3 regions of the Mesobacillus sp. S13 genome follow, and region 2 is predicted to be linked to each of the others. Evidence: riboswitches for the same ligand, from Rfam matches in the RefSeq annotation. Region 2 holds a riboswitch; each other region holds the start of a gene.
The links. Region 2 has a riboswitch for thiamine pyrophosphate ahead of tenA (thiaminase II). Riboswitches for the same ligand answer to the same signal wherever they lie in the genome.
Positions count from the first base shown of each region.

Region 1 (9,854 bases), 1.7 Mb from region 2:
GCATCTTCCCCAAAGTTCATCGTAAGTCTTCTATTTACATTAAAAAGCGCGATTCCGCTTCCTGTTTCAGAATCTATTATTTGTTTGCCTAGCAGATTAATCCGTTCCTGGTTCATTCCCTGCCCATTATCGTTCACTGTTACAATCGTGCTTTTAATCCCTTTACGAATGGCTATATGAATTTGGCAGTCATGATCCATATCCTTAATTCCATGTTTTACGGCATTTTCTACTATTGGCTGCAGCGTCAGCGGCGGGATTTTTACAGGCAAAGCGTCCTCCTCTATATCGTAGGTAACCCGCAGCTTTTCTACAAACCGCGTCTCTTCAATGGATAGATAGGCTTTCACGTGAGCCAATTCCTGCTCAAGAGTCGTCATTGACACGGTAGTTGCATTTAAATTTTGTCTCAGGAAATGAGATAGAGAGACAAGAAGCATCCGTGCTTTTGCCGGATCAATCCTGATCAGTGAGGTGATGACATTCATTGTATTGAATAAAAAATGAGGACTGATCTGAGCCTGAAGGGCCTTAACCTCAGCTTCCTTTGCAAGCTGATAGGCCTTATCGGCTTCAGCGATTTCGAGCTGGTTGCTGAGCAGATTGCTGAGCCCGGATATCAGTTCAATGACGACATCGGTAATTTCCTTTTCCGATTTAAAATAAAACTTCAGCGTGCCTATATTTTCCTCGCGCAGTTTCAATGGAGCAATCACTGCTGCGCCAAGCGGACAGCTTTGCTCGCGGCAGTGGATCGTTTCATCATTGGCGACGACCAGTTTTCCGCTTTTCAGCACATCCCTTGTAATCTGGGTCTGGATAGGGCTTGTTGAGCGGTGATGGTCATCAGCAAGACCAATATGGGCAAGGATTTCATATTGGTTGGTGATTGCCACCGCGCTAGTCTGTACTTCGTTGTGTAAAATCTGGCATACTGCCTGCGCTGAATCCTGATTGATGCCCTTGCGCAAGTAGGCGAGTGTCTGGTCGGCAATCCTCAGCGTTTTTTGCGCTAGCATCGCTCCAGTCTTTTCCTCCTCGGAAACCACATTCTTGATTACCATTAAAAATAGAGCAGACCCCAGCCCATTTGCGATGATCATCGGAACACCGATTATTTCAACGAGAGTTTGAGCTTGTACATAAGGCTTGGCAATCAATAGGATAATCAGCATTTGAACACTTTCGGCAATCGCCCCGACCAGGAAGGCGGTTCTTAGGTTGATATTATTTTTCTTCTTCTGAAAACGGCCCGCGATGATTCCAGCCACGATTGCCGCAAGTCCGCACGCAAGAGCAGTGAATCCGCCGAGCGTGAACCGATGCAGACCCGCAATAAGGCCGGCACCAATACCAACCTTGTAGCCGCCAAGCATCCCGGCAATTACAATCCCGATGACACGGGAATTAGCAATGGCTTCATCCGAAGCCAAATCAGCTGCCCAGGGGTTGAACTGGAGATTATCCGTTGAAAAACTCATCCCGGAATATGTACCAATAATCCCGAAAAAACCAAAGAATAGAATGGCAAAATATTGCTGGCGCCGGTTCAGGGAATCATGGTAAATCAATCCCCTGAAGAAACGGAACCTCGTTAAAATGAAAGCAATCGTCACGATGATGCCAAGCCGCTCCAGCATCGTAATGAGTAATTCGAACATAATATTGCTCCTCAGGAAGTGTTTGCACTTATTTTAAATGAATGATCATGAAAAACAAAGACACATTGTCTGAGTTTTATATGAAAATAAGCCTGGCATGTTGCTGCCAGGCTTTGGAATCCCCATTTCGCTTCTACCAATAGGGTGGAAGAAAGTGAATTATAGCGAAGAACTTATTTTTATAGCGAGTTTTTGATTTTTATAGCGACTTTCTGATTATTATAGCGACTTTTTTATTAATATAGCGAACTGGAAATTCAAGCTTGTTTTTTCCAGTTCGCCACCTCTATAAAGTTCTACTTTATATTAATATTCCCGCTAGATACATCAGCATTGATTTCGAATTTGCCGCTTCCGTGTTTGCCGCGCAGGCGGTTGTCAGATTGTTCTTTGTTCTGAAGCGGAAAATCGCTTGATATGTTCCCGCTGCTTACTTTTCCATTCAATGTAAAGCCTGCATCTTCAGGCAGATCCAATCCGATATAGCCGGAGCTGACGTCCAGGCTGACATCATCCAACAACTGGTCCATCTGGATTTCCAGCTTGCCAGATGAAACATCAGCATCAACCTTGCCAGAATAGTTTTTGACATTAACGCTTCCGGAGCTGACATCAAATGAACCGGATTGAGCCTCGATCGAGTTCATTTCAACCTCGCCTGATGAGCTCTGGTTTACCAATGTTTCAACATCGAAATTCTCCAATGTGGCCCTTCCCGAACCGATATTGAGTGAAAGATCTCTTAGCTTCATAGGGTTGTCGGCAGATTCACCTTTAAAAACAATCTTCCCTGAACCGAGCTCGATGTCCATATCCTTTTCATAATCTTCAGGGATATAAACTGTCATAGTCGTCTTATCCATCTCAAACCAGTTGAACCAGAAAAAGCCTTTCCGTTTAACAGAAACCTTTATTTCATCACCGTGTTCCTGAACTTTGACCGTTCCTTCCCCTTCCAACTCGGCGCGGACATCATCGCGGTCCTCTGGCACAATCACCGTCTCGACGCTTGATACATCAATACTGATTTTATCCGTATCATTGGTTACCTTCACAGCATCTTCCGCTTGTGCAAAGTTCAATCCGCTCCCATCGAACAAATAATTCCATCCAATATAGGCCCCGGTAATCACCAGGAAAATAACTAAAATCCGTTTCATTTATAAAAACTCCTCTCAAGTTTCCTTCTATATCCAGAATAAGGGGATTCGCTCTGAACCCCAATGCACCTCCGATTTAAATCTCGATAGGACCTGAGGCGTATTTTAGAATAGGCCGCTTCTCTTTTCGAGAAGACTTCAGAAAAAATTAGATTAAGAAAGCCAAATGAGCATGAACAAAGAAGCCGGATTCCGTACTGCTTGGGAATCTGACTTCTGGTTGATTTAAGGTTAGGACTTTGCTTCAAAAAGTTTAGCTATTTCTACAATGGTTTCGACTGATTTCATCATGTTATCAACAGAGATATATTCGAACCTTCCATGGAAGTTTTCTCCGCCTGTAAAAATATTCGGTGTTGGCAGTCCCATATAGCTTAGCTGTGAACCGTCTGTACCGCCGCGGATCGGTTTGACGATCGGTTTGATGCCGAGGTTTTCCATTGCTTCATAGGCGATATCGACAATTTCCTTCACCGGTTCGATTTTATCCTTCATATTGTAATACTGGTCACTCATTTCAAGATCAATGCGGGTCTCGCCATAAGTCAGTCTCAATTCATTGGTGATCTTCTGCATCAAGTCCTTGCGTGCCTGGAAGCTGTCACCGTCAAAATCTCGGATGATATAGTGAAGCGTTGTTTCCTCGACATCACCGTTGATCGAGCTAAGATGGAAAAAGCCTTCATATCCCTCGGTGTGTTCCGGTGCTTCTTCTGCAGGAATCTTGCTGTTGAAATCCATGGCGATTTTGGCTGAGTTCACCATTTTTCCTTTTGCTGTTCCCGGGTGGACGTTCTTGCCTTTAAAAGTCACCTTCGCGCTTGCTGCGTTAAAGCTTTCATACTCCAGCTCGCCAAGCGGTCCGCCATCGATAGTATAAGCGAACTTCGCATTGAAAGCTTCAACATCGAACTTATGAGGGCCTCTGCCAATTTCCTCATCTGGTGTGAATGCAACACGAATCTTACCATGCTTGATTTCCGGATGCTGAATCAAATAAGCCATCGCTGTCATGATTTCGGCGATTCCAGCTTTATTGTCAGCTCCAAGCAGCGTCGTTCCGTCAGTGGTGATCAGGGTATGTCCTTTATACTGAGGCAGCTCCGGAAAATCAGCAGGAGACAGGATGATATTCTGTTCCATGTTCAGGACAATCTGATTGCCATCGAAGTTTTCAACAATCTGTGGATTTACATTTTTGCCGGTAAAATCAGTTGCTGTATCAACATGAGCGAGGAAACCGATCGTTGGCACATTTTTATCCGTATTGGCAGGAAGGGTGGCCATCACATAACCATGGTCGTCAATACTGACTTCCTCCATGCCGATTGTTTTCAACTCTTCGACCAGCATATTGGCAAGCGTTAGCTGTCCTGCTGTCGATGGGGTGGTTTCACTGCTTTCATCCGATTGAGTATCCACTTTTACATATGAGGTAAATCTTTCGATAATCTCGTTTTTCATTTCCTGTCATCTCCTATTTACTATGTATATTTTCATATTAGCACAGATCGACTGGAACACCATTTTAAAAAGAATGAAAATTCCATTTTTTGTGAGTATAATATATAGAAAAGGAGGCTGGGAAAGATGGGTTACGTGTTTACGGCTATTGTGCTGTTTGTGGTGTTTTATTCGATTTTTAAAATGATACGGTCAGGGAAAATGCCAAGCAATAACTACACCCCATTTGACGACCTCACGGAAGGGAAAAAGAAAGAGGATTGATCCTGTTTATGTGAAAGAGTCAATCACAATCAAAAATATCTCAAGCTTCTCTGAAAAATCAATCAGACTGGAAAAATGGCTGAATATGTACTTTTCACTTTACATATATAAGAGTTAAGGCTAGGATAAAGACAAATGAATATCGATGTACTACTAGGGGTGCCCTGCTGCGGGCTGAGAGGAAGACGCTAAGTCTTTTAACCCTTCGGACCTGATCTGGGTAATACCAGCGTAGGAAAGTAGTGTGAGAGAAGTTTTCTTACTTTGCTTTTAAGCCAGGTCCATTTATGGATCTGGCTTTTTATTTTGAGATAAGAAAGTATATTTTCTACTTCGAGAATTGTCCAGCTCCAGCGCCTAGCCCCTCGAGTCGCTTCGGTCCGCCCAATGAAGTCAAAGAACGACTTCACCGGTCGCCCCTCCAGCGCTTGTCGGGGCTGACCAAGGCGCTTGCGTGTTATTTCAAGGAGGGATCAGGATGGAAAAAAGAGAGATTGCTGGCTTGCTAGAAAAAGTCAGGAGTGAGAATCCGCTTGTACATAATATCACCAATGTTGTGGTCACCAATTTTACGGCTAATGGACTGCTGGCGTTAGGCGCATCTCCCGTGATGGCCTATGCACACGAGGAAGTTGCCGATATGGCAGGCATGGCGGGGAGCCTTGTACTGAACATCGGAACATTGCGCCCGGAAGTTGTAGAGTCGATGCTGCTTGCAGGGAGTGCCGCAAATAAACATGGAGTACCAGTCATTCTTGACCCAGTGGGCGCGGGGGCGACTGCTTATCGGACCGAAACAGCAAGAAGGCTGATGCAAGAATTAAAGATTTCGATTATCAGGGGAAATGCTGCGGAAATAGCGAATGTTGCCGGTGAAACCTGGAGCATACGAGGTGTTGATGCCGGAGAATCAGATAGGGATGTAATCGAACTGGCTGAATCAGCTGCTCAAAAATTGAACACGATTGTGGCTTTGACAGGGAAAGAAGATGTTATTACAGATGGGAAATCAACGTTTGTCGTCCACAATGGACACCCCATCCTTACGAAGGTGACAGGCACTGGATGTCTGCTGACATCAGTTATTGGGGCATTCACAGCAGTGGAAAAGGATTTTCTCAAAGCAGCAACTGCTGCACTGGTCATATATGGAGTAGCAGCCGAGGCTGCCGCTGATAAAAGCGCCATGCTTGGACCGGGAAGATTTCAAGTGGAGCTCCTGAATCAGCTGTACCTTTTGGATGCTGAGGAAATTTACAATAAGTGTTCTTTTGATAAAAGGAGGTAAATGAAGATGAACAAAGCATTGACAATCGCAGGATCGGACAGCGGAGGAGGAGCCGGAATCCAGGCAGACCTGAAAACGTTCCAGGAGCTGGGTGTATACGGAATGTCCGCATTGACAGCAGTAACAGCGCAAAACACTCTTGGTGTGCAGGGAGTTTTTCCAATGACCGCAGAGGCTGTGGCGAAACAAATCCAATCGGTTGGAGAGGACATTGGGACAGATGCCATAAAGACAGGGATGCTTTTTAACGCGGAAATCATTGAAGCGGTCGCTGGAAAAATAAAGGAGTTCCGCTGGGAAAGGGTCGTGATCGATCCAGTCATGATCGCAAAAGGTGGAGCTTCACTGCTTCAGCAGCAGGCTGTTTCAGCTCTGAAAAAACATTTGCTTCCACTCTGTCTCATCATCACTCCGAATATTCCTGAAGCTGAAGTTTTAACAGGCATGTCAATTAACAGCATGGATGAGAAAAAAGAAGCCGCAAAACGAATCCATGAGCTTGGCGCGAAAAATGTGGTGATAAAAGGCGGACATGATGAGGAGGCGGTTCAATCTGTTGATGTCCTGTTCGACGGCAGGGATTTCACCTTTTTTTCCTCTCCAAGAATCAGTACGAAAAACACCCATGGTACGGGTTGTACTTTTTCCGCTGCGATTACGGCACAGCTGGCGAAAGGGGCTTCGGTTCAAGAAGGAGTTTCTGTGGCAAAGGAGTTCATCCAGGCTGCCATCGCCAACCCGCTGCCTATCGGGAATGGACATGGACCTACCAACCATTGGGCCTACAATATGCAAATGGAAAGTGGGGTCAGCTCATGACAAGAATCAGTCCTGAACAAATGAGAAGCATGCTGAAGCTTTATTTTATTGCTGGCAGCACGAATTGTTTTAAGGATCCTGTTAAAGTGCTTGAAGAAGCGATTCGCGGGGGCATCACGATTTTTCAGTACCGTGAAAAAGGAGAAGGCTGTCTAGAGAAAATTGAAAAGCTGGAGCTGGGCAAGAAATTACAAAGACTCTGCCAGGGCAATGGCATTCCCTTCATTGTGAACGATGATATTGAACTTGCCCTCGAGCTTGATGCGGATGGTGTTCATATCGGCCAGGAGGATGAGGACACTGCTCAGGTCCGCAGAAAAATTGGAAATAAGATACTTGGAGTTTCTGTACACAATCTGGAGGAAGCTGAAAAAGCAAAGCTTGCAGGTGCGGATTATTTTGGGGTTGGGCCGATTTTTCCAACTGCAACAAAGAAGGATACAAGAGCAGTGCAGGGAACAGTATTTCTAGAGCAGCTAAAAAACTTTGGCGTACCGATTGTCGGGATCGGCGGTATCAACGCGGACAATTCAGGGGCCGTAATGGCTGCCGGTGCGGATGGAGTATCAGTGATCACAGCGATCAGCCAAGCTGAAGATGTCAAAGAAGCAGCAGTCAGACTTAAGGAAAAAGTACTACGGAGGTAGAAAATGAGACAGACACAAAAGCTTACCCTCACCGCCATGTTGATGGCGATAGGTACATTGACCAGCCATATGTTATTCATCCCGCTCGGAATCGTCAAGATATTCCCGGTGCAGCATTTTATCAATGTTTTGTCAGCCGTGCTGCTTGGACCTTATTACGCTGTTGCCCAGGCATTTGGCATCTCTTTACTAAGGAATATGATGGGCACAGGTTCAGTTTTCGCTTTTCCTGGCAGCATGATCGGTGCTCTTCTGGCTGCCTATTTGTATAAAAAGACAAAGAAAATGGAGTTTGCTTTTGCGGGAGAAGTAGTCGGCACCGGTATTATTGGAGCGATTGCCAGCTATCCGATTGCTACATTGTTCCTTGGTAAAGAAGCAGCTTTATTTGGAATGGTACCGGTATTCTTTGCCAGCTCGCTTGCAGGTGCGGCAATTGGCTTCGCTCTTCTGAAAGTTTTCATGAAAAATGCAGCAGGAAGATTGGAGATGACCAACAGGATGTAGTCTGGAAATGATTTCATCCTGTAGCCTTTAGCTGGAAAACGGAGAACTCCTGCTATATGATTATAAATAGATTCATATATACCAGCTGAAAAGGGTGACAATTCTTGAGCACAGAGAACAAGCTTGGATTGGTAGTGGACGTTGAGACAACTGGACTGGGTCCGGATTCGGATGAAATCATAGAATTAGCGCTTAAGCTGTTTTCTTTTCATGAAGAGACAGGGAAAATTATTGATATAGTAGATGAAGATTCATATTTGAGGGAGCCACTGTCGACAACGGCACAGAGAAACTATGACAGGGCGTACCGAATTCATGGAATCCATTATGATATGGTCCGCGGAAAAACATTTTACGATGAGAAGATTATGGATTTCTTCAATCGCACCGATGCGATTTTTGCGCATAATGCTTCCTTTGACAGAAGCTTTTTATTCAGGATGTATCCGGAAGTCAATGAGATGAAGTGGTATTGCACGATGAAGAATGTCCAATGGAAGAATCATGGCTTCCCTAATAGCAAGCTGCTCACTTTATTGCAGGCGCATAATATTTCAAAATTCCAGACACACAGAGCGATGGATGATATTACATATTTGACGGAACTCTTGAAACAGCAAAATCCGAACGGTGATTATTATTTAAAAGAAGTGCTGGAATATGGCCCGATGCGCAAATACCAGCCTGCCCAAAAACAGAGAAGAAGAATGTTTTACTAGGAAAGGTGCCTGATTCAGGCACCTTTTCACTATTTATAGGACATACACATATACGCTCAGAAAATGGGCGGTGCTTCCGAGCATGATGAAGATATGGAAGATTTCATGGAAGCCCAGGTGTTTGGATCGAAGGAAATCAGGCTTCAAAGCATAAATGACGCCGCCAATCGTGTACATGATCCCCCCGATTACCAGCAAGGAAATTCCTCCTTTGCTGAGCACAGAGGAGAGGGGAGAAACGACGAAAATAACCATCCAGCCCATGACAATATAGATAGAGGTCGACAGCCATCTCGGACTCCTGAACCAAATCATCTTAAAAAGAATTCCGCATAGTGCAGCGAAAGTGATGATGCCGAATAATGTCCAGCCTGTCACTCCATTGAGACTGATCAGGCAAAATGGAGTATAGGTACCGGCAATCAGGACGAAAATCATCGAATGGTCAATTTTCCTAAGGAAGGCGATGACGCTATCTTTGCTGATGACCATATGATAGGTAGCGGATGCCGTATAGAGAAGGATCATGCTGATACCAAAAATCGTGACGGAAGTAATAGCGAGTGCCGAACCTGTCTTGATCGAAGCTTTGATCACGAGGGCAAGGAGTCCTGCAAAGGATAATAAGGCACCAGCCAGATGGGTGAGGCCGTTGATTGGTTCGCGGATGTAGCTGTTCATTTTTAAACCTCCATATCATTAAATGTAGTTTTAATAACTATATATAATAATATATGCATAACGATATGTAGTCAATATTTACGTCTTTGTTCTTTTGCATTATAATAATATAAAAACATGAGGAGTTTATAGTGGATAATTTAGAACAGTTGTTAACTGAACTCAATCTTGAAAATAATATCTCGCTTGAAGACATTCCGGAGATCGATTTGTATATGGATCAGGTTATCCAGCTATTCGAAAAGAACTTCGGCAGTTCCACGAGAAATGAGGATGAAAAGGTCCTCACGAAAACAATGATCAATAATTACGCGAAGGGGAAGCTGTTTTTTCCAATCAAGAATAAAAAGTATTCGAAGGAACACTTGATCCTGATCAGCCTGATTTATCAGCTGAAGGGCGGTTTGTCCATACAGGATATTAAGCAGACTCTCGAAGGGATCAATGAGAAGGCTTTGTCGGGTGAAATTCCACTTGGCCCTTTTTATAAAAGTTTCTTGAATCTGCATGAGAAAAACATAGAGATTTTTAATGAGGATGTTCTTAAAACTCAGCATGAAGTGAAACGAGAAGTGAAGAGCCTTGAGGCAGAGGAACCAGACGAGCTTGAAACGATCCTTCTGATTGCATCGCTCATTAATATA
Region 1 is NZ_CP084622.1:1,007,642-1,017,495, forward strand. It holds gene LGO15_RS05115 (sensor histidine kinase) at 1-1,661, opposite strand, end outside; gene LGO15_RS05120 (LiaG family protein) at 1,958-2,821, opposite strand; gene pepT (peptidase T) at 3,053-4,285, opposite strand; gene LGO15_RS05130 (DUF3951 domain-containing protein) at 4,412-4,549, shown strand; TPP riboswitch at 4,695-4,804, shown strand; gene thiM (hydroxyethylthiazole kinase) at 5,028-5,837, shown strand; gene thiD (bifunctional hydroxymethylpyrimidine kinase/phosphomethylpyrimidine kinase) at 5,838-6,656, shown strand; gene thiE (thiamine phosphate synthase) at 6,653-7,303, shown strand; gene thiW (energy coupling factor transporter S component ThiW) at 7,307-7,810, shown strand; gene LGO15_RS05155 (exonuclease domain-containing protein) at 7,915-8,529, shown strand; gene trhA (PAQR family membrane homeostasis protein TrhA) at 8,563-9,210, opposite strand; gene LGO15_RS05165 (DUF1836 domain-containing protein) at 9,342-9,854, shown strand, end outside.
Region 1: it holds a riboswitch for thiamine pyrophosphate, as region 2 does, so the genes downstream of both, thiM (hydroxyethylthiazole kinase) here and tenA (thiaminase II) in region 2, are expected to answer to the same signal.

Region 2 (9,854 bases):
TGTCTTATCAGTGGATATGGTTTTTACCGTTTCCCAGATCATCTTTGTCCCTTCTGGATCGAGCATCGCGGTAGGCTCGTCAAAGAACAGGACCTCTGGATCAAGGGCAAGAACAGATGCAATGGCCAACCGCTGTTTCATACCCCCGGAAAAGGTATTGATCCTGGAATGGTGGTCCTTAAGATCAAGACCTACAAGCGACAAAAGTTCGTCAATCCTTTTGGGCATTTGTTTTCTGGGAACATTCATGTTTTCCAATACAAAAGCAATTTCCTCATCCGCATATGGCATACAAAACTGGGTGTCTGGATCCTGGAAGACAAACCCCCAGGATTCAGGATGAATACTGCTTTCGAATTTAATCGGCACATCAACGGAATTTGGGATCAGCCCCGAAAGTGCCTGTAACAGAGTCGACTTGCCACATCCTGAAGGACCAAGCAGGAGCACTTTTTCTCCTTTTTCAAATGATATGGATAGGTCCTTGAAGAGAAGGTCTTTCGTGCCAGGAAACTTCAATCTCAGCTTCTTAAATGAAGATATTATTGGCATCCAATCACCCCTGTTTATTGGTTCAATGAATCGAAGTCATCTTGAGAAGCTGGTCTAAGGATATTTGCAACTCCTGTCCGCTCCAGCGCTTTTGCAATCCCCAGTGCCAGCAGGCCGGAGAACAGAATGGACCCTGCAGTCCTCATGGCAATTAATAATGCGAGGTTCCACGCGGCCAGGTCTTCGATATACCCTTTGTAAAAGTCCATCATCAATGAGCCTGCGCATGCTGCAATACTGGCAAGGCTGACAACAATCACTCCAGAACGTTTATAGCCAAAAGCCATCAAAACCAACTCCGCAAACAATCCCTGGACAAAGCCGTAGATCAATACCTCAAGTCCAAATTCAGAACCCATCAGGAATTCCCCGGATGAAGCGGCTACCTCGGCAAGAAGAGCAACGCCAGGTTTTCGGATAACCAGAAAAGCGACTATTGCAGCGATGAACCACATTCCATAGATGAATTGATCTAGATGGAGCCCTAGCGGCTTGAGCGCGTAGTACAGTGGCCCCCAAATTTTATAGATAATCCCGAACGCAATTGAAATCACGACAGTAACTAAAATATCTGTCAGTTTTAATCCTTTTGACATTTTTCATCTCCCCTTCTGATCTCCAGCTTACTGGACGATTGTTTTTTCGTTGTTTACCGACCAGCCTTCAAGTGTCCAGGCCATTTCCCAGAACCTAAGCTCGTAATGGCTGCTGTAGATAAAATGCTGCTTCATTCTTTCTCTTTCTTTATCGGAAGCACTTTCGGCAATGGCATCAAGGAGGGTGAGCTGCTCGTTTACAAGCTCGCTGAACCAATCGCTTCCATACGCAGCGATCCATTCCTGGTAAATAGGAGTTGCAGGCGATGCATGCTTCAGCTGTTCTCCAATTTCGTAATAAATCCAGTAGCAGGGAAGGATGGCGGCAATGATTTCCCCAAGGCTGCCGGAAGCAGCTACACGGTAAAGATGGGAGGTATACGCATAGGCTGTAGGCGCTGGTCTGAAGTTTTCAAGTTCTTCCTTAGTGACACCGAGCTGACCTATGAATTGTTCATGCAAGCCAAGCTCAGCCTGGTATGTACCCTGCGCATGGGCCGCCATTTTTGCTGTAGTTGATAATTCCTCGGCTCTTGAGGCGGCAATGGCCTGGATGCGCGCAAAATGTGAAAGGTAATAAGAATCCTGCAAGACATAATAACGGAAGTTTTCAAGCGGTAAAGTTCCCTTTGCGATTCCTTGCACGAATGGATGGTCCAAGTTTGCTTCCCAAATTTCCCTTGCTTCTTGACGGATCAACTGTGTAAAAGTAGACATAACAACCTCCTGATAAGTAATTTTTCAACATCCTTATGGTGAAGAATGCTGTTTTTTCCAATAAAAAAGCCACTTTCTGCAGGCAGAAAGTGGCTGTATTGGCAGCAAGATAAAAGCATGATGCTCCAGATACTCCACTTCCCTACGCTGGTATGATCCAGATCAGGTTCAAAGGGTCTTAAAGTTTCACTTTAATCTCAGCCTTAACGAAAGGCTCCCCTAGCGGTAAAACAATTCTATTATTAATCTTATTTTCTGTAAATTATCATATCATCCTTCACAAAATTGTCAATATTGAAGCTGGCATCAAAATTCACAAATAAGCTCTTGCATAACAAGAAGGGATGATTCGTTGGATTTTTGGGTTGAAGTTTGTACTATTTAGCAATAAGACGGGATTTATGAATTTTGTATACATTAAAGGGTATAAGAATAAGTGTATGTCAATTCCGTGAACTTAAGCATATTTTTGGACTATGATACAGTTGTTTTATAGGATATGTTTAGGCAGGAAATACTAATTATGGTATGAAACCGAAATTTAACGGATTATGATATTCAAAGGAGTTGTACACCATGTCAGAAGAGAAAATTTATGACGTCATTATCATCGGAGCTGGACCAGCTGGGATGACGGCAGCTGTTTATACATCACGTGCGAACTTGTCTACATTGATGCTAGAGCGCGGGGTGCCAGGCGGACAAATGGCCAATACAGAAGAAGTGGAAAACTACCCGGGATTTGACCACATTCTTGGACCTGAGCTATCGACTAAAATGTTCGACCACGCGAAAAAGTTCGGTGCGGAATATGCTTACGGCGATGTAAAAGAAGTCATCGACGGCAAAGAATATAAAACAATCAAGGCTGGCAACAAGGAATACAAAGCGCGCTCCATCATCATCTCTGCAGGAGCGGAGTACAAAAAGCTTGGCGTTCCTGGCGAGCAGGAGTTAGGCGGCCGCGGTGTATCTTACTGTGCGGTTTGTGATGGCGCATTTTTCAAAAATAAAGAACTTGTTGTGGTCGGCGGCGGAGACTCAGCGGTAGAAGAAGGCGTGTACTTGACTCGCTTCGCTTCAAAAGTGACAATCGTTCACCGCCGTGACGAGCTTCGTGCCCAAAAAATCCTTCAGGACCGTGCATTTGCCAATGACAAAATTGATTTTATTTGGAATCATACAGTCAAGCAGATCAACGATAAAGATGGCAAGGTCGGCAGCGTGACCCTTGTTTCAACACAGGACGGCGCTGAGCAGGAATTCGTGGCAGATGGCGTATTCATCTACATCGGAATGGTTCCTTTGACAAAGCCGTTCGAAAGCCTCGGCATCACGAACAGCAATGGCTATATCGAAACGAACGAGCGTATGGAAACGAAAGTGCCTGGCATCTTCGCAGCTGGCGACATCCGTGAAAAAACGCTACGCCAGATCGTTACAGCTACAGGCGATGGCAGTATCGCGGCGCAAAACGCACAGCACTATGTAGAAGAATTGGTTGAAGAATTGAAAGCAAACGCATAATATAGACGCCAAGCCCGCTGGATCACATCAGCGGGTTTTTTTCAAGCTTATGGTAAAAACAGCATGTCTCGGCATAAATTAACAAAACGTAATTATTTATTAATTCTACTGTAACAGTAGTGAAACAATCATGGGGTATTATAGGAATAGAAATTGACCCCCTTTTAAAAATATAATCCTTTGACGGCACAGGTTATCCTGTGCTCTTTTTTTTGCAAAAAAGTGAAACAGGCTTTTTCAAAGGATTATAACACCATATCCATGCTAAAATTCTTATTCAATGTTCCTCATCATTCTTTAACAAAAATATCATCTTTGTATTCATTGTGGCGAAAAACTAAAAATAGTATAATGGAAAGAATAAAAGTTCGGCTATCTTACATGATTGTTTTTTCGTAAAAGCTGATTTTGGATGTTGTTTGGACTCTGAAACAGCTTGGATCATGAAAACGTTAACGTGCCTATTGCACGCACATATAAAGAGGTGGATTGGATGCAGCGAGTGACGAATTGTGTTTTAGTAAAAGATGAAAAAATTTTACTGCTGCAAAAGCCGCGCCGAAATTGGTGGGTGGCTCCAGGCGGAAAAATGGAACCAGGAGAAACCGTGAAGGATTCGTGTGTCAGGGAATTCCGTGAAGAAACAGGGATCTATCTTCGCAATCCTCAAATCAAAGGGATTTTTACATTTGTCATCAAGGAAGATGATCAAGTCGTATCGGAATGGATGATGTTCACGTTTTACGCTACTGAGGCAGATGGAATCAACCTGGATGAATGTGAGGAAGGAACCCTTGAATGGCATGGGTTTGATGACATCAAAGACCTGCCAATGGCAGCGGGAGACCATCACATATTGGAATACATGGTCCATGGACAAGGAATTATCTATGGCACCTTTACTTATACACCGGATTTTGAGCTGATCAACTACAGGCTCGATCCAAACTGATCATATAATAATTTGCAGGGGGAAAGAGAAATGAGTACCGGTTCAAGCACTGATACCCAGCTCGTCATTATAACAGGTATGTCTGGCGCAGGTAAGACCGTCGCGATCCAGAGTTTTGAAGACCTAGGATTCTTCTGCGTCGACAATCTGCCGCCGACATTGCTCCCGAAATTCCTGGAGTTAATGAAGGAATCTGGCACAAAAATGAACAAAGTGGCGCTTGTCATGGATTTGCGAGGACGTGAATTTTTTGACTCTTTATTCAAAGCGCTTGATGATTTGGCGGAAACTTCATGGGTGACACCGCAAGTATTGTTCCTTGATGCGGAGGATTCCACACTAGTACGCCGCTATAAAGAAACAAGGCGTTCACATCCGTTAGCTCCATCAGGACTGCCGCTTGAAGGCATCCAGCTTGAGCGCGAGCTTTTGGAAGAGCTGAAGGGAAGGGCGCAGCTTATTTATAAAACAACGGGCATGAAGCCGAAGGATCTCCGCGAAAAAATTCTTGAAGAGTTTTCCGTGAATAAAAAGACAATTTTCACCGTGAATGTCATGTCTTTTGGTTTCAAGCACGGAATACCGATTGATGCCGACCTGGTTTTTGACGTCCGCTTTTTGCCGAATCCGCATTATATAGAGCATATGCGTCCGAAAACTGGTCTTGATGAAGACGTGTCGACATATGTTTTAAAATGGAATGAGACGTCCAAGTTCCTGGAAAAAGTGACGGATCTGCTTAGTTTCATGCTTCCACACTATAAGCGGGAAGGAAAGGCGCAACTAATCATCGCCATTGGCTGCACAGGCGGACAGCATCGTTCCGTTGCATTGGCTGAACATATCGCCAAGTTTTTCGAAAAAGACTATCATACCCGTGTGACTCACCGTGATATCGATAAAAGGCAGGGACTTCTAAAATGATGAATGATGGTTTGCCGAGAATCGTCATCATCGGGGGTGGAACCGGACTCCCTGTCCTGCTGCGCGGATTGAAAAAGCACCCTGTCGATATTACGGCGATTGTCACAGTCGCAGATGATGGCGGCAGCTCCGGCCGATTGCGGGAGGATATGCATATTCCTCCGCCCGGTGATATCCGGAATGTCCTGGCAGCACTATCAGATGTGGAGCCGCTGATTGAAGAGATGTTCCAGCATCGGTTCAATACAGCCAATGAATTGTCTGGCCACTCGCTCGGAAACCTGATCCTTGCTGCGATGACATCAATCACCGGAAACTTTGTGCATGCGATTCAGGAAATGAGCAAGGTTTTGAATGTCCGCGGAAAAGTACTGCCGGCAGCAAACAGGAGTGTCATGCTGAATGCAGTGATGGAGGATGACAGCATTGTCAGGGGCGAGTCCAAGATTCCTTACTCTGGAAAAAGGATCAAAAGGGTCTTCCTGAATCCGGAAGGCGTAAAGCCTTTGCCTGAAACGCTCCAGGCCATCAGGGAAGCTGACTTGATTGTGATCGGTCCTGGCAGTTTGTATACGAGTATTCTGCCGAACTTGCTCGTAAAGAGGCTTGGCAAGGAAGTGTGCAAAGCGACAGCGCGCAAGGTGTATATCTGCAATCTGATGACACAGGCAGGTGAGACGCATGATTTTGCCGCCAGTGATCATATCAAGGCGATCTATGACCATATGGACTGTGCTTTTATTGATACGATTCTTGTGAACAGCGAGACCATCCCGCCGGATGTCGAGCTGCGCTATAAAGAGGAGTTAGCACAGCCTGTCCATTTTGACCTTGACCGGCTGACGGCACTTGGAATTGAAGTCGTCCAGGATGAAATCGCAGAACTCGACGGCAATGTCATCAGGCATGATACAAAAAAAGTTTCAGAAATTTTATATTCTATGATAATAGATGAAACCAAAAAGAGATATAACGCGTAAATATAGGATGCAAGCGTTTGTCTCTCTTTTGGGGTAGGTGCACTGGTATTCTTCAGGCGCCTAAGAGAAAAAGACAAAATCAGCTGCTGTGCTTAAGCCGGCGCTATATAACCAGGGGGGTGAGAAGGTGTCGTTCGCTTCGGAAACAAAAAAGGAACTCACGAATATCGACGTGAAGGGCTGCTGCGCTGACGCGGAACTGTCCGCTTTAATCCGGATGAATGGTTCCCTTTCCTTCTCAAATCGCAAACTCATCGTAGACATACAGACGGAAAATGCCGCGATTGCCAGACGCATCTATACCTTGATCAAAAAAAGTTATCAGGTTCAGGTCGAGCTGCTGGTGCGTAAAAAAATGCGGCTGAAAAAGAATAATGTTTATATTGTCCGCCTTAAGGAATCAGCCAGGGAAATTCTGGAGGATTTAAAGATTTTAGGAGAAGGCTTTGAAATAATCCACGAAATTTCGCCGGAACTCGTGAAAAAGAAATGTTGTAAGCGTTCTTATTTAAGAGGCGCATTTCTCGCAGGAGGCTCTGTGAACAATCCGGAGACATCTTCCTATCATTTGGAGATTGCCTCCATGTACCAGGAGCATAATGACTCATTATGTGAACTGATGAATACATTCGGCCTGAACAGCAAAACGCTTGAGCGCAAAAAAGGGTTCATCACCTATTTGAAGGAAGCAGAAAAAATCACAGAGTTTCTGAACATCGTTGGCGCCCATAATGCACTGCTGCGATTTGAGGATATCCGGATTGTCCGCGATATGAGAAACTCAGTTAATCGTCTCGTGAATTGTGAAACAGCTAACTTGAATAAAACGATTGGTGCTGCATTAAGACAGGTGGAAAATATCCGCTACATACGGGATACCGTCGGCCTGCAAATTTTGCCGGATAAACTGAGGGAAATCGCTCAGCTCCGTGTTGACTACCAGGATGTAACCCTTAAAGAGTTGGGTGAAATGGTCAGCGGTGGATCAATCAGCAAATCAGGAATCAATCACCGGCTGCGAAAGATCGATGAAATAGCCGATAAACTGCGTGCCGGGCAAATTACAAATAAATAGAGGGCTAGAGGAGGAAAAAGCAATGGTTGAAAAACAGGTGGAAGTGAAGTTGAAAACGGGTTTACAGGCGCGTCCTGCGGCATTGTTCGTGCAGGAAGCAAACAGGTTCTCATCCGATATTTTTCTCGAGAAAGACGGTAAAAAAGTGAACGCGAAAAGCATCATGGGATTGATGAGCTTAGCTGTAAGCGCTGGCGCATCCGTGAATCTGATCGCTGAAGGCAATGATGAAGAAGAGGCAGTGGAGAAGCTTGCTGAATACATCCAAAAGGAAAACTAAAAATAAACCCTAAAAAACTCGCTTCCTATTTAAAGGAAGCGAGTTTTTGATTGAGCTTACTTGTCTTTCTTTTCCTCTAGTACGTTGCGAGTGATAATCTGGTCAACCAGACCATATTCCTTCGCGCGCTCAGCAGTCATGAAGTTGTCGCGGTCCGTATCTTTCGCGATGACTTCAAGCGGCTGGCCAGTGCGCTCGGAAAGAATCGTATTCAGCTTTTCGCGAAGGAAAAGGATGCGCTTCGCAGCGATTTCAATTTCTGTCGCCTGTCCCTGAGCACCGCCAAGTGGCTGGTGGATCATGACTTCTGCATTTGGCAGGGCGTAACGCTTGCCTTTCGTACCAGCAGCAAGAAGGAATGCACCCATTGAAGCAGCCATACCGATACAGATTGTCTGTACATCCGGCTTGATGAACTGCATTGTATCGTAGATTGCCATGCCGGCAGTAATGCTGCCGCCCGGGCTATTGATGTAGATAGAAATGTCCTTTTCCGGATTCTCAGCTTCCAGGAAAAGCAGCTGGGCTACGATGGAATTGGCAACATTGTCATCAATTCCGCTTCCAAGCATAATGATGCGATCCTTCAAAAGGCGGGAATAAATATCATATGCCCTTTCGCCCCGATTCGTTTGTTCAATAACTGTAGGAATCAAGTTCATGTTTGTTTTCCTCCTTTAACGTAAGATCATTTCACTGCATTTACTAAAGGCATAACAGTCTTTATAATAAAAGCAGGGTACTGCCCTAAAAAGGCAGATTGCAGGCTGGCATAAACTGGTTCGCTTGCCAGAACACCTATGTAGTTTAATGATACACGCATGGTCAATAAAGGTCAAACGAATCGCTTGTAAAGCCTGCATAAACTGTTCGACAATAATGTATATTCCAATTTGCTGTACCGTATCCATCTTACCCAAGATTGTTATTTTTAAACAAATAGCAGTCCTGAGCTTCCAAAAAAACCTGCTTGCAAAGGGACTGAACATATCCTATAATAGGTAAGCGTAACGCCAACTATTAACATGCCCTCGTGGTGCAACGGATAGCACGTAAGATTCCGGTTCTTGAGATGTGGGTTCGATTCCTGCCGAGGGCGTAGAATAAGTATTTAAGTGGCTTTTGAGAGTGATCAGATAAAACTGTCCAAGTTTTGTCTGGTCTCCTCGAAAGCCTTTTTTATTTTCTTTTCCCCTAAAATTAGGGATACGGTGCAATTATTGAGGATGAAGGTGCAATTCTGGACTGCTTTGGTGCAATTATCGTGTTAGATAGCGCAATTCTAGCCGCTGAAGGTGCAATTATTGCGGCTCTATTAGAGAAAAATATTCGCAGTTACTTTTTCACAGGTAATACCTTGCTCATTTCAGGGCATTTCCTGTGAGTTTGATAAGTTAATAGACAAGTATTCAATTGGATGAGCGAAATAGTAATTGAAAACAGAGCGCTTATATTGCCAATGCCAAATTCTTTCCATACACCAAACCCTGTTTATCATGTAAAATGAGTGCAGGGGTGATTGAGATGGATTTAAAGGCTGGTTTATGGCAAAAGCAGACATTAAAATTGGCGATGACTCAGGAACTGACCCAGGCGATTGCGCTTTTGCAATACTCTGCGCAGGAGCTGGCAGCGTTTCTTGAAGCTAAATCAATGGAAAATCCCCTGATGCAAGTGGACTTTAAAAACATCTCCAATTTTGATGCCAGTATGGACCGTACGCGAAAAACAAGAAAGAAAACGTTTGAACGGGACCAGAAGAACTTGATCGAACAGATTGGCGCGGGTACGAGTGATACCCTCGAAGACTATCTCCTATCTCAATTAAATATGTTAAAAGTAACACCTGAAGAAAAATTGATTTTACATGAATTGATTGAAAACATAGATGAAAACGGTTACTTGAATTTGCGAAGAGAAGACCTCGTCAGAAGGTTTTCTGTTGATGAAGAAATTGTCGATTGCGCTTTCTTTAAGCTTCAGGCCCTTGAACCGGCAGGCATCGGTGCGAATGATCTCAAGGAATGCCTGCTGCTTCAATTGACAAGGCAAAAGCGCACACCTGAAAATGAACTGGCAAGAACTATCATGCGTGACCATTTCCTGCTTTTTGCCGAGAAAAAGTGGAAAGCATTGGCGAAGATGCTGAATATCGATGTGAGGGAAATCCAAAAGGTCCATGATGATATCCAGCAGCTGAACCCTAAACCTGGGGCAGCGTTCCAGCGCGAGAAGCCTGCCTACATTGTCC
Region 2 is NZ_CP084622.1:4,147,672-4,157,525, reverse strand. It holds gene LGO15_RS21350 (ABC transporter ATP-binding protein) at 1-552, opposite strand, end outside; gene LGO15_RS21345 (ECF transporter S component) at 567-1,148, opposite strand; gene tenA (thiaminase II) at 1,176-1,865, opposite strand; TPP riboswitch at 1,988-2,096, opposite strand; gene trxB (thioredoxin-disulfide reductase) at 2,442-3,392, shown strand; gene LGO15_RS21330 (NUDIX hydrolase) at 3,886-4,344, shown strand; gene rapZ (RNase adapter RapZ) at 4,375-5,268, shown strand; gene LGO15_RS21320 (gluconeogenesis factor YvcK family protein) at 5,265-6,248, shown strand; gene whiA (DNA-binding protein WhiA) at 6,376-7,323, shown strand; gene LGO15_RS21310 (HPr family phosphocarrier protein) at 7,346-7,603, shown strand; gene clpP (ATP-dependent Clp endopeptidase proteolytic subunit ClpP) at 7,660-8,265, opposite strand; tRNA gene LGO15_RS21300 (tRNA-Arg) at 8,631-8,702, shown strand; gene rpoN (RNA polymerase factor sigma-54) at 9,128-9,854, shown strand, end outside.

Region 3 (9,854 bases), 1.9 Mb from region 2:
AGTCTTTTCGCTCGATAACAAAGCATTTTTTGTCAATTGCTGCGTAATTGTACTTCCACCTTCGACAATGCTGCCTGCTTTAACATTCTGGACGAATGCCCGTGATATTCCCACCAGGTCTACCCCATCGTGTTCATAAAAACGGTGGTCTTCTATCGCGATGACGGCATTTTTGACATGATCCGGCACATCCTCTATTTTGATTCCCTCATTTTTCAGTGCCGAAATCTTGCTGGCGACTTCACCATTCGCATCATAGATGACTGTTGACTGTGCCATATCATCATTCAATGCGCTAATGTCAGCCCCCTCAGAATATACGTGAAAAAAACTCAAGAATGCCAGTACCGCTGTCGAAACTGACAATACCAGCACCTGATTCATATGCAGTCTTTTCCAGCCTCTTAGAAAACTTGTAAATATTGAATTTTTGCTCACTGAGCACCCCAACCTTTTAAAAATAGTTTATAAATATGACACTTTCTTTTACCCATTTTTAAAAGTCATTAACACAAATTGCCTAATTATGAGGAAAAAAGACATATAAGCAAGCAAGAGGGCCAATGAATATACTCTCGTTTTCTGGTTTTGGGGACTCCTGATTAAAATCCTAGTGCAGAGGCGAGGTTGAGGTAACAATCTCATCTCACAAAGATTCTCATCGGATAAAAACCCTTGATTAATACGTTGTTTTGTCCGAACACGATGGCACTTTAGACAACTTCTCTTGCTTGGGACGTGATTTTGTCCGAACATGGTGGCACTTCAGACAAAATCTCTTGCTTGGGACGTGATTTTGTCCGAACACGGTGGCACTTCAGACAAAATTTCTTGCTTGGGACGTAATTTTGTCCGAACACGGTGGCACTTCAGACAAAATCTCTTGCTTGGGACATGATTTTGTCCGAACATGGTGGCACTTCAGACAAAATTTCACGTTTGGGACATGATTTTGTCCGAACACGGTGGGACTTCAGACAAAATCTTATGCTTGGGACGTGATTTTGTCCGAACAGGGTGGGACTTCAGACAAAATCTCTTGCTTGGGACGTAATTTTGTCCGAATACGGTGACACTTCAGACAAAACCTTATGCTTGGGACGTGATTTTGTCCGAACATGGTGGGACTTCAGTCAAAATCTCTTGCTTGGGACGTAATTTTGTCCGAATACGGTGACACTTCAGACAAAACCTTATGCTTGTGACTTGATTTTGTCCGAACACGGTGGCACTTCAGACAAAACCTTATGCTTATGACATGATTTTGTCCGAACACGGTGGCACTTCAGACAAAACCTTATGCTTATGACATGATTTTGTCCGAACATGGTGGCACTTCAGACAAAATCTCTTGCTTGGGACGTAATTTTGTCCGAACATGGTGGCACTTTAGACAAAATCTCATACTTATAAAAGGCATATTGACCGAATACCAAGCTCTCTACCTCTAATATCCACCCATTTATGAGGAGTACCAAATCGATTCGGAAATTTTTAGGATGAGTTAGTTCTTTTTTAAAAGTGGGTATTAAACTATAAGAAGTATTAATATTGGAGGTTGATCTATATGGCTGGAATAAAAAACATTGTACTTGCTTACGATGATTCTGATGGAGGCAAGAAGGCCTTGCAATTGGCAAAGGAATTTACGGCTAATAAAGAGGGCGTCAAATTGTATGTTGGACATGTTTTTGAAGAAAAGGTGAAAAGCGAAGTGGTGGAAACGAATGAGCGTCCTATTGAGCATCTGCCAATCAACAATTTTCCTGCTGATGGAATCCAGGTTCCACCGCTGGCTATGGAGCAGGGTGCACTTGAAAAAACAGAGCATTCTATCATTACCCACAGCTCTGAAAAAGCCTTCAATAACGCAAAGGCGGAACTGGATGCACTCAATATCGACACTGAATACTCCATCCTGGAAGGAAGTCCTTCCGAGAGTATTGTGGATTACGCCAATAGTGTAAATGCTGATTTGATTATCATTGGGCAGTCCGGCAATGAAGGAATCAAGCGTAAGCTTCTTGGCGGAGCAAGTCAAAAAATTGCCAATAACGCTCATTGCCATGTGCTTATCGCGAAATAAAAAAAAGCAGCCCGCCGGCTGCTTTTTCCATTCTATCCTCTTGAATTACTCGTTCAACGCTTCAGCTGCGATTTCTTCTAACCGCTCCAATGTTTCCTTTTCTTCGAAGCTGCTGAAAATCCGGAAATCATCGTGATCCAGAATCCTGTAATGCTGGCTGAGGATGTTTTGCTGCATGACGAATCCGCCAATCCTTGTTACTTCTCGCCACCAGACTTTGCCGCCCAATGTTTTCTCTTTTCGATAATCTGTGCCTTCATGGGCAATCGTTTCAAGGACTTCGAGTGGTTCATTTCCGAACAAAAACTGGATGGTCTCTGTTTCCCTGAAAAGGGCAGCTATGGCCACGACTGTCGACCAGCCAGCCTGAGCCCTGCCTTTTTCAATCTGGACTAACGTCTTTTTGGAAATTCCAATGATATCAGCCATTTTATCTTGTGTATATCCAACTTCGGCCCGAAGTACCCTCACTTTTTCGGATACCCTGCTTATGATTTCATCCCTTGTCATCCGCATCATTCCTTTGAATTGCTTTTAGTGTAATTTTACACCAAATAAGTTTGAATTAAAAATATTTTTTATTTTCGGCTATGTAAATATAAAAGCAGCTACTTTATTTTAAGAAGCAAAAAGGAATGCAGTAACGAATCTGCACTCCTTTTAATTTATTTGGCCTGTCTTTCCTCACTGACGCTGCAGTTGCTTGAGCAGGAGCTTTTGATGGAGCAGGCAGCGCATTTCCCTTCCTTGGCTTTCTTGATGAATCGGTAGAAGGCCCAGCCGGCATATCCGAATATGGCTCCGCCTATTAAGATGTTTGCGATCATGAATCCTTCCTCCTTCCCTGCTTAGCTTAATCCAAAGAGCATGCCGCCTTGATAAATGGTCAGAGACAACAGATAGGCGATAACCAGGGCATAAAAGATTGAAAAAGCGGTCCAGCGTTTCGAACCGGTTTCCTTGTAAATCGTTGCAGTAGTTGCCAAACAAGGAATGTACAGCAGGATAAAGACCATGAAGCTGTATGCGGCTAAGGGTGTGTAATGAGCAGCAAGCAAACCTTGCAGACTTGCCTCATCAGGGACGAAGTAAATGATGTTCATCGTTGAAATGATTGATTCTTTTGCAAGAAACCCGGTGAATAAGGATGCACTCGCCTGCCATGTCCCAAAGCCAATAGGAGCGAACATCGGTGCGAAAATGCCTCCAAGCAGCGCTAGATAGCTGTCATCCATGCTGACATTCACGCCTTCCGGACCTGCGTAAGCAAGCATCCAGATTAGGACAGATCCGGCAAAAATGAAGGTTCCTGCCTTCTTCACGAATCCCTTTCCCTTATCCCATGTGCTTCTCCAAAGTGCTCTCGCCTGCGGAAGCCTGTAAGGAGGGAGTTCGATGACGAATACAGACGTTTCACCTTTCAAAAGTGTCTCCGAGAATACCTTTGCCAGAATAAGCGCGATCACTACTCCCAATACATACAAACTTAAAACCACAGCTGCTTTATGTTCCAGGAAGAACGCCCCGACAAACAAAGCGTAAACTGGGAGCCTTGCAGAACAGGACATAAGCGGTGTCAACAGAATGGTCATCAGCCTTTCCTTTGGCGTTTCGATGGTCCTTGCTGCCATGATTCCAGGTACATTACAGCCAAATCCGATCATCATCGGAATGAAGGCCTTACCGTTCAAGCCAACCGATTCCATTAAGCGGTCCATGACCAGCGCGACACGGGCCATGTAACCTGAATCTTCCAGCAAGGAGATGAAAAAGAACAATATGAAGATTTGCGGTACGAAGACGAGGACTCCCCCTACCCCAGCTACGATCCCATCAAGAACCAGGTCTTTGATGAATGATGAAGCACCGGCTGCAGACAGTGCTGCTGTAATCCCAGTTGTTACTGGTCCGGACAGAAGTGAATCCAATGCGTCAGACAGCGGGAAGCCAAGCCAGTCAAAGGTAAGCATGAACATCACGTACATCAAAATAAGGAAAATCGGGATGCCAAGAAATTTATTCGTGACGATCATGTCAACCTTCTCGGTCAATGGAACCTTTTTATTATCCGTTCTGGTTGTTGCTGCAGATACTATTTTATCGATTGCTTCACTGCGCTTCCGGTGAATTATCTCGTCAAGTGCTTGTTTGCTGCCCGTATTTTGCTGTTCGGCTATAGAAACATGGTGAATCAATGTGTCAATCTCATTCTGTGGCAAAATTGTTGCCAGATAGCTTTTCACATATGGATTTCCTTCAAACAACTGAAGTGCAAGCCAGCGAACCGGGTGTTGTGTTTTTCCGGCCAGTTTGTTCTCAAGCTCCAGGATACCCGCTTCAATCGCTTTACCATAATAGATGAAATTTGCTTTCCCACTGCCTGCGGCCTCGCCAGTCACTATCTGTGCAAGGTCATTACACCCTTTACCTGTCCTTGCAACCACAGGAGCTACTGCTACACCCAATGATTCAGACAGTTTATGAGGATCAATTTGAATACCCCTGCTTTTTGCAACATCCAGCATATTCAAGCCAATTATGACTGGTGCACCGTATTCCAATAGCTGCATAGTAAGATGAAGATTTCGCCTTAACTGCGAAGCGTCCAGGATATTCAGAAGTTTTTCAAATGGCTCATTCAAGAAAAAGTTCGTTACGACACCTTCATCTTTTGAAAGTGGATTGAGTGTATATACTCCAGGAAGGTCAATAAGCTGATCCTTGCCATTTTTAAGGAGACCGACTTTCTTTTCGACCGTTACCCCGCTCCAGTTTCCTACATATTCATAGGAACCTGTTAAGTTATTAAACAATGAAGTTTTTCCTGTGTTTGGGTTTCCAATAAGCGCAATGTTCATCATACTCGCTCCACTTCAATCCTTAGCGCTTCCTTTCGGCGAATGCCGATGCACTGCCCGCAGGATTCAACCATGACAGGTCCTCCAAAAGGCAGGATGCATTTCACGCACACTTCAGATCCTTCCGCTATTCCCAAATCAAGCAACCTTCTTCTGACAAATTTATCAGCACTAGCTATATTCATGATCCGGCCTTTTTCACCAGTCTTTAATTTTCCCAGCATAGCCATCACCTTTTTTTAGTTTGTTAGTTTTTATACTCTCTTTAGCTTTCATATTTTCTAAATGAGAATGATTATCTTTATTTAACCAATTCAAAGCAACTTCCACTGTGACATTCGTCACTATATAGTAGGGTTTACTCTATATTTCAGGCAAACTCCATACAATTGACAATATTTTTATTGTGAATGATTTCCCACTTCTCAAATACCCATGCATGTATGTATACACATAAAAAAAGAAGAGCTGTTCAGCTCCCCTTTTCTCTTACATTTTATTGCTTACAGGTGCAGACTTAACCATCCTCGATGGTGCATATCCGATGACAAGTATAATGATGATGGCACTTAGTATCATACTAGGAATCATATATGTGCCATTATAGATAATTGAATATAACCACGCTGGCTGTCCTTCTGGCGCCCAAACTCCAAAGAAGATCCAGCCGGAAAAGAAATGAGCAATAAAGCGGAGCAGGCTTCCAATGAAGGTACCAGCAATGATAAAGCCAATCCATTTCTTCTTATCGGCATTTTGGATGCTATCCTTAATCTGTCTGGCGAAAATCCCGGCAATCCCAAGTACGGTGAAAGCCACCAAATAATCAATGAATCCCTGTACAGGGTGGTAAATTTGTGAGAAGCCAAGAATGAATTGCAATAGGCCTAACAACAGCCCGGTTATTGCCCCGCCCTTTATTCCCCAACGGAACGCCATCAGGAATACAGGCACCATCGCAATCGATACAGAACCGCCCTGTGGCCAGATTCTTGAAAATAAGAACCCGGAAAATAAATCCAGCAAATAAGCCAGTGCGGAAAATACGGCAATTTCCACTAAAAAGAGAGTTTGTTTTTGTTTCATATTTTGTTCCTCCTTCTTTTCAGAATGAGGTCCGTTTCTAACACGCCTTTTCTGCTTCAGAAACAAAAAAAGCAATCCGGGGACCGATATAGGATTCCCAAGATTGCTTTCCTATCGCATCCACATTCCTTCGCTAGCATTAACTAACAGGTTCAAAGGGTAAGAACTCGGCCGCTCACTCTCAGCTGCACTTGGCAGCTCCCCTTGTGGTTATTATTTAGTTTCTACACTATGAATATACTACTTTAAATAAATTATCACAAGTCCTAGGATAAACTTTTCGGTCGATGTCGAACAGATTTGACAAATCTCATCCAGTATTGCTAAAAACATCGGTCTTTTGTCACATTTTTAGCTATTCGACTCAATTCTGCGGATGTTCTTAATATTCGACAAAGGGTTTTTAAGGTTTTCCTCGAATCTTTAATACCGAAATGAAAAACTGGGGGACTTAATGAAATGCTGCCAATTACGGATAACCGATTGCTTAGCTTCCTGACTAGTGAAAGAGAAAATCTAATAGCCGACTGGACTGTTAAAATAATCGTTTCAGAAGATGATCCATATAAAGAAAAAATAAGCAAAAACGCTGAGAGAATGTATGAAGTAATTCTCTCGGTTTTTTCTAAAACAAGTGAAGAATTGGAAGAGCATATTCAAGAGCTTGCTTTTATGGTAGGTGAAGAACGAGTACGCGCTGACATTAACATTGGCGATTTTGTCTTCAATGTCAATGCCGGACGCTCCGTTGTATACACACATCTCCATAAATTGAATATGGAATGGACTGAAATGCAAGAGGCCATCAATCGGATCAATTACTGTTTTGATACCTTTTTGTATTACGCCGTATCTTATTATAATGAGCAGAAAAACAAAATCATTGAGGAAAAGAACCAATTCATCGATTCAACACATAAAGACAGATTGACGCTTCTCGGCCAAATGACTTCTAGCTTCATACATGAATTCCGCAATCCGTTGACTTCCATCCAGGGCTTCATCCAGCTCTTGAGATCTGAACATCAAGATATGAAGTATCTTGATATCATTTCAAGCGAGCTTGAACAACTGAACTTCCGGATTTCACAATTCTTGCTGCTATCAAAAAAAGAGCTGATTGGAAAAGAAAAAACTGTCTTCTCATTGAATAAGATGATTGAGGAAGTTTTAAACTTTCTTTATCCCAGCATCCTTGACACGAAAGTCCGGATCATCAAGGAAGTAGCCGAAGATATGGAATTGTACGGCTATGCGGATGAAATCAGGCAGGTTCTCATCAATATCATCTTTAATGCGATTGATGTACTGAGCCAGTACCGTGATGATCCGCAAATCGAAATCAAAGGATTTTTCGTGAATGATACCCATATAAAAATTGAGATTTCAAATAATGGTCCAGTCATTCCTGACCAATTGTTAAAAACGATTTTTGAACCATTCGTTACAACCAAAACACTTGGTACCGGACTTGGACTTTTCGTATGCCGGGAAATCATCGAAAAGCATAAAGGCATACTCGCCTGTTCATCAGAACCTGAAAAAACGTCATTCATCATGCTTCTGCCTCTAACAAGAATCGAAATCTAATCTAGTACTAGAACAAGGAGACCCCGCCAGGAAATGGCGGGGTCTATTCTTTCTTAATCGGAATATTCAAGTGAGCGGTCACCTGCTGCATGTTTCACTTTGCTAGTCTCGTGGCTTAACGCATGCTTTTTCTCAGATTCAGAGACGATGAGAGCACATGCTGCATCACCTGTAATATTGACAGCTGTGCGAGCCATATCAAGCAAACGGTCGATACCGAGTATCAGGCCAATCCCTTCAACTGGCAGCCCCACAGATTGGAGAACCATTGCCAGCATGATCAATCCAACACCTGGAACTCCTGCGGTACCTATACTCGCAAGCACGGCAGTAAGGACTACTGTCAAAAGTTCGGCCATTGTGAGGTCAGCTCCATAAACCTGTGCAATGAATACAGTTGCTACCCCCTGCATGATTGCTGTGCCGTCCATGTTGATCGTTGCTCCAAGAGGCTGCACGAAGCTGCTGACCGATTCAGGGACACGGAGATTTTTCTGTGCTGTTTCCATAGATACCGGCAGTGTCGCATTACTGCTCGATGTACTGAAGGCAACACCCATTGCCGGAGAGAATTGCTTAAAAAACCAGAAAGGATTTTTCTTTCCAATGAGATAAACACTTGAACCATAGGTGATGAGCGCATGCACGACAAGAGCGAGAACAACGACAATCATATATACACCCATCGCCTTGATGGCATCGATCCCTTGGCTTCCGATTGCTGTCGCAATCAACCCAAACGTTCCGTACGGAGCAAACTTCATGACAAGGCCTACCAGATACATCATGATCTCATTTCCTTGTTCAATCAGATTCAGTATTCCTTTCGTCTTTTCACCTAGTGCCGTTAACGCAATCCCGATGAATAGAGCAAACACGATAACTTGCAGCATATTGCCAGTTGTCAGTGCTTCAAACGGGTTAGCTGGAATAAGATTTAAAAAGGTTTCACTTACCGGCGGAGCCTCTTCAGCCTTGAATTCAGCTCCACTCGTATCAAAATTGCCCATCAAGCCTGGTTTGATTAAATAGGCCAGAGTAAGACCAATGGATATGGCTATGGCTGTTGTCGTCAAAAAGAAGCTTACAGTCTTAAAACCTATCCTGCCAAGTTTCTTGGGATCGCCTAACCCGGCCGTACCGAGAATAATTGAAAATAGGACAATCGGTACGACAAGCATACTGATTAAATTGATGAATATCTTGCCTAGAGGGGTGAATAAGAATTTATCTAAAACAGTGAATAATTCGGGTGAAAAAATGTTGAGGATCAGCCCTGTCATCGCGCCAAGTCCTAGGCCAATTAAAATCTTAGTCGTTAGTTTCATATGGTTCCTCCCAAAAAAGTGTAAAAAAAGAATGTAAAGCTTTATTCCCTCTTTCATTCTAATTAAACGCGAGGAAGTCGATTGGGTAATACTTCCATCAACTTAAAGCATAAGGAGGTTCCTATGTTAACTTTAAAGGTTGATCGTGAACTGGAGCTGCGAATATTAGAGCCGCAAGAAGCCGGTGAGTTGTTCTGGCTAGTGGATTCAAACCGCCGCTATTTGCGGAAATGGCTTCCCTGGATTGACGGAATCCAATCTCCCGGCCAATTTTTTTCAGTGATACAAATGTGGCAGAAAAATCATCAAGAAGGGAGCAGCAGTCATTTTGGAATTCGATACAGGGGAATCCTTGCAGGGAGTATCAGCCTCCATGCTATTGACTGGAACAACTCGCAGGCAAGCATTGGCTATTATCTATCGGATAAACTGCAAGGAAGGGGCATTACGGTCAGAACGGTGACATCGGTAATAAACCATGCATTTTATGAGTTGGGACTTAATCGCATTGAAATTCGATGCGGCAAGGACAATCACAAAAGCAAGGCAATTCCGAGGAAGCTTGGCTTTATCGAGGAGGGTGTCATCCGTGATGGAGAATACTTAAATGGCACCTTTCATGATCTAATCGTTTACGGTCTCCTTTCAAGAGAATGGCATAGAAGAAATGCCTTACATCCATGATCATTGCTGGCACACAAATCACAGGATCGGCAGATGTATGGTAAATGTGGTTCCTTCAGGACTTGATGTCACATTGATTTTGCCATTATGTTCTTCTATGATTTTATGGCAAATCATCAATCCCAGTCCGTTCCCATTCGCTTTGGTCGTAAAAAACGGCTTGCCGATCTTTTCCAAATCCTCTGAAGGGATTCCTTTGCCAGAATCTGAGATTGATATGGA
Region 3 is NZ_CP084622.1:1,214,870-1,224,723, reverse strand. It holds gene LGO15_RS06190 (transglycosylase domain-containing protein) at 1-384, opposite strand, end outside; gene LGO15_RS06185 (universal stress protein) at 1,568-2,086, shown strand; gene LGO15_RS06180 (helix-turn-helix transcriptional regulator) at 2,132-2,596, opposite strand; gene LGO15_RS06175 (FeoB-associated Cys-rich membrane protein) at 2,752-2,913, opposite strand; gene feoB (ferrous iron transport protein B) at 2,935-4,947, opposite strand; gene LGO15_RS06165 (FeoA family protein) at 4,944-5,168, opposite strand; gene thiT (energy-coupled thiamine transporter ThiT) at 5,434-6,030, opposite strand; TPP riboswitch at 6,139-6,245, opposite strand; gene LGO15_RS06155 (histidine kinase N-terminal domain-containing protein) at 6,490-7,620, shown strand; gene LGO15_RS06150 (dicarboxylate/amino acid:cation symporter) at 7,674-8,948, opposite strand; gene LGO15_RS06145 (GNAT family N-acetyltransferase) at 9,072-9,632, shown strand; gene LGO15_RS06140 (ATP-binding protein) at 9,651-9,854, opposite strand, start outside.
Region 3: it holds a riboswitch for thiamine pyrophosphate, as region 2 does, so the genes downstream of both, thiT (energy-coupled thiamine transporter ThiT) here and tenA (thiaminase II) in region 2, are expected to answer to the same signal.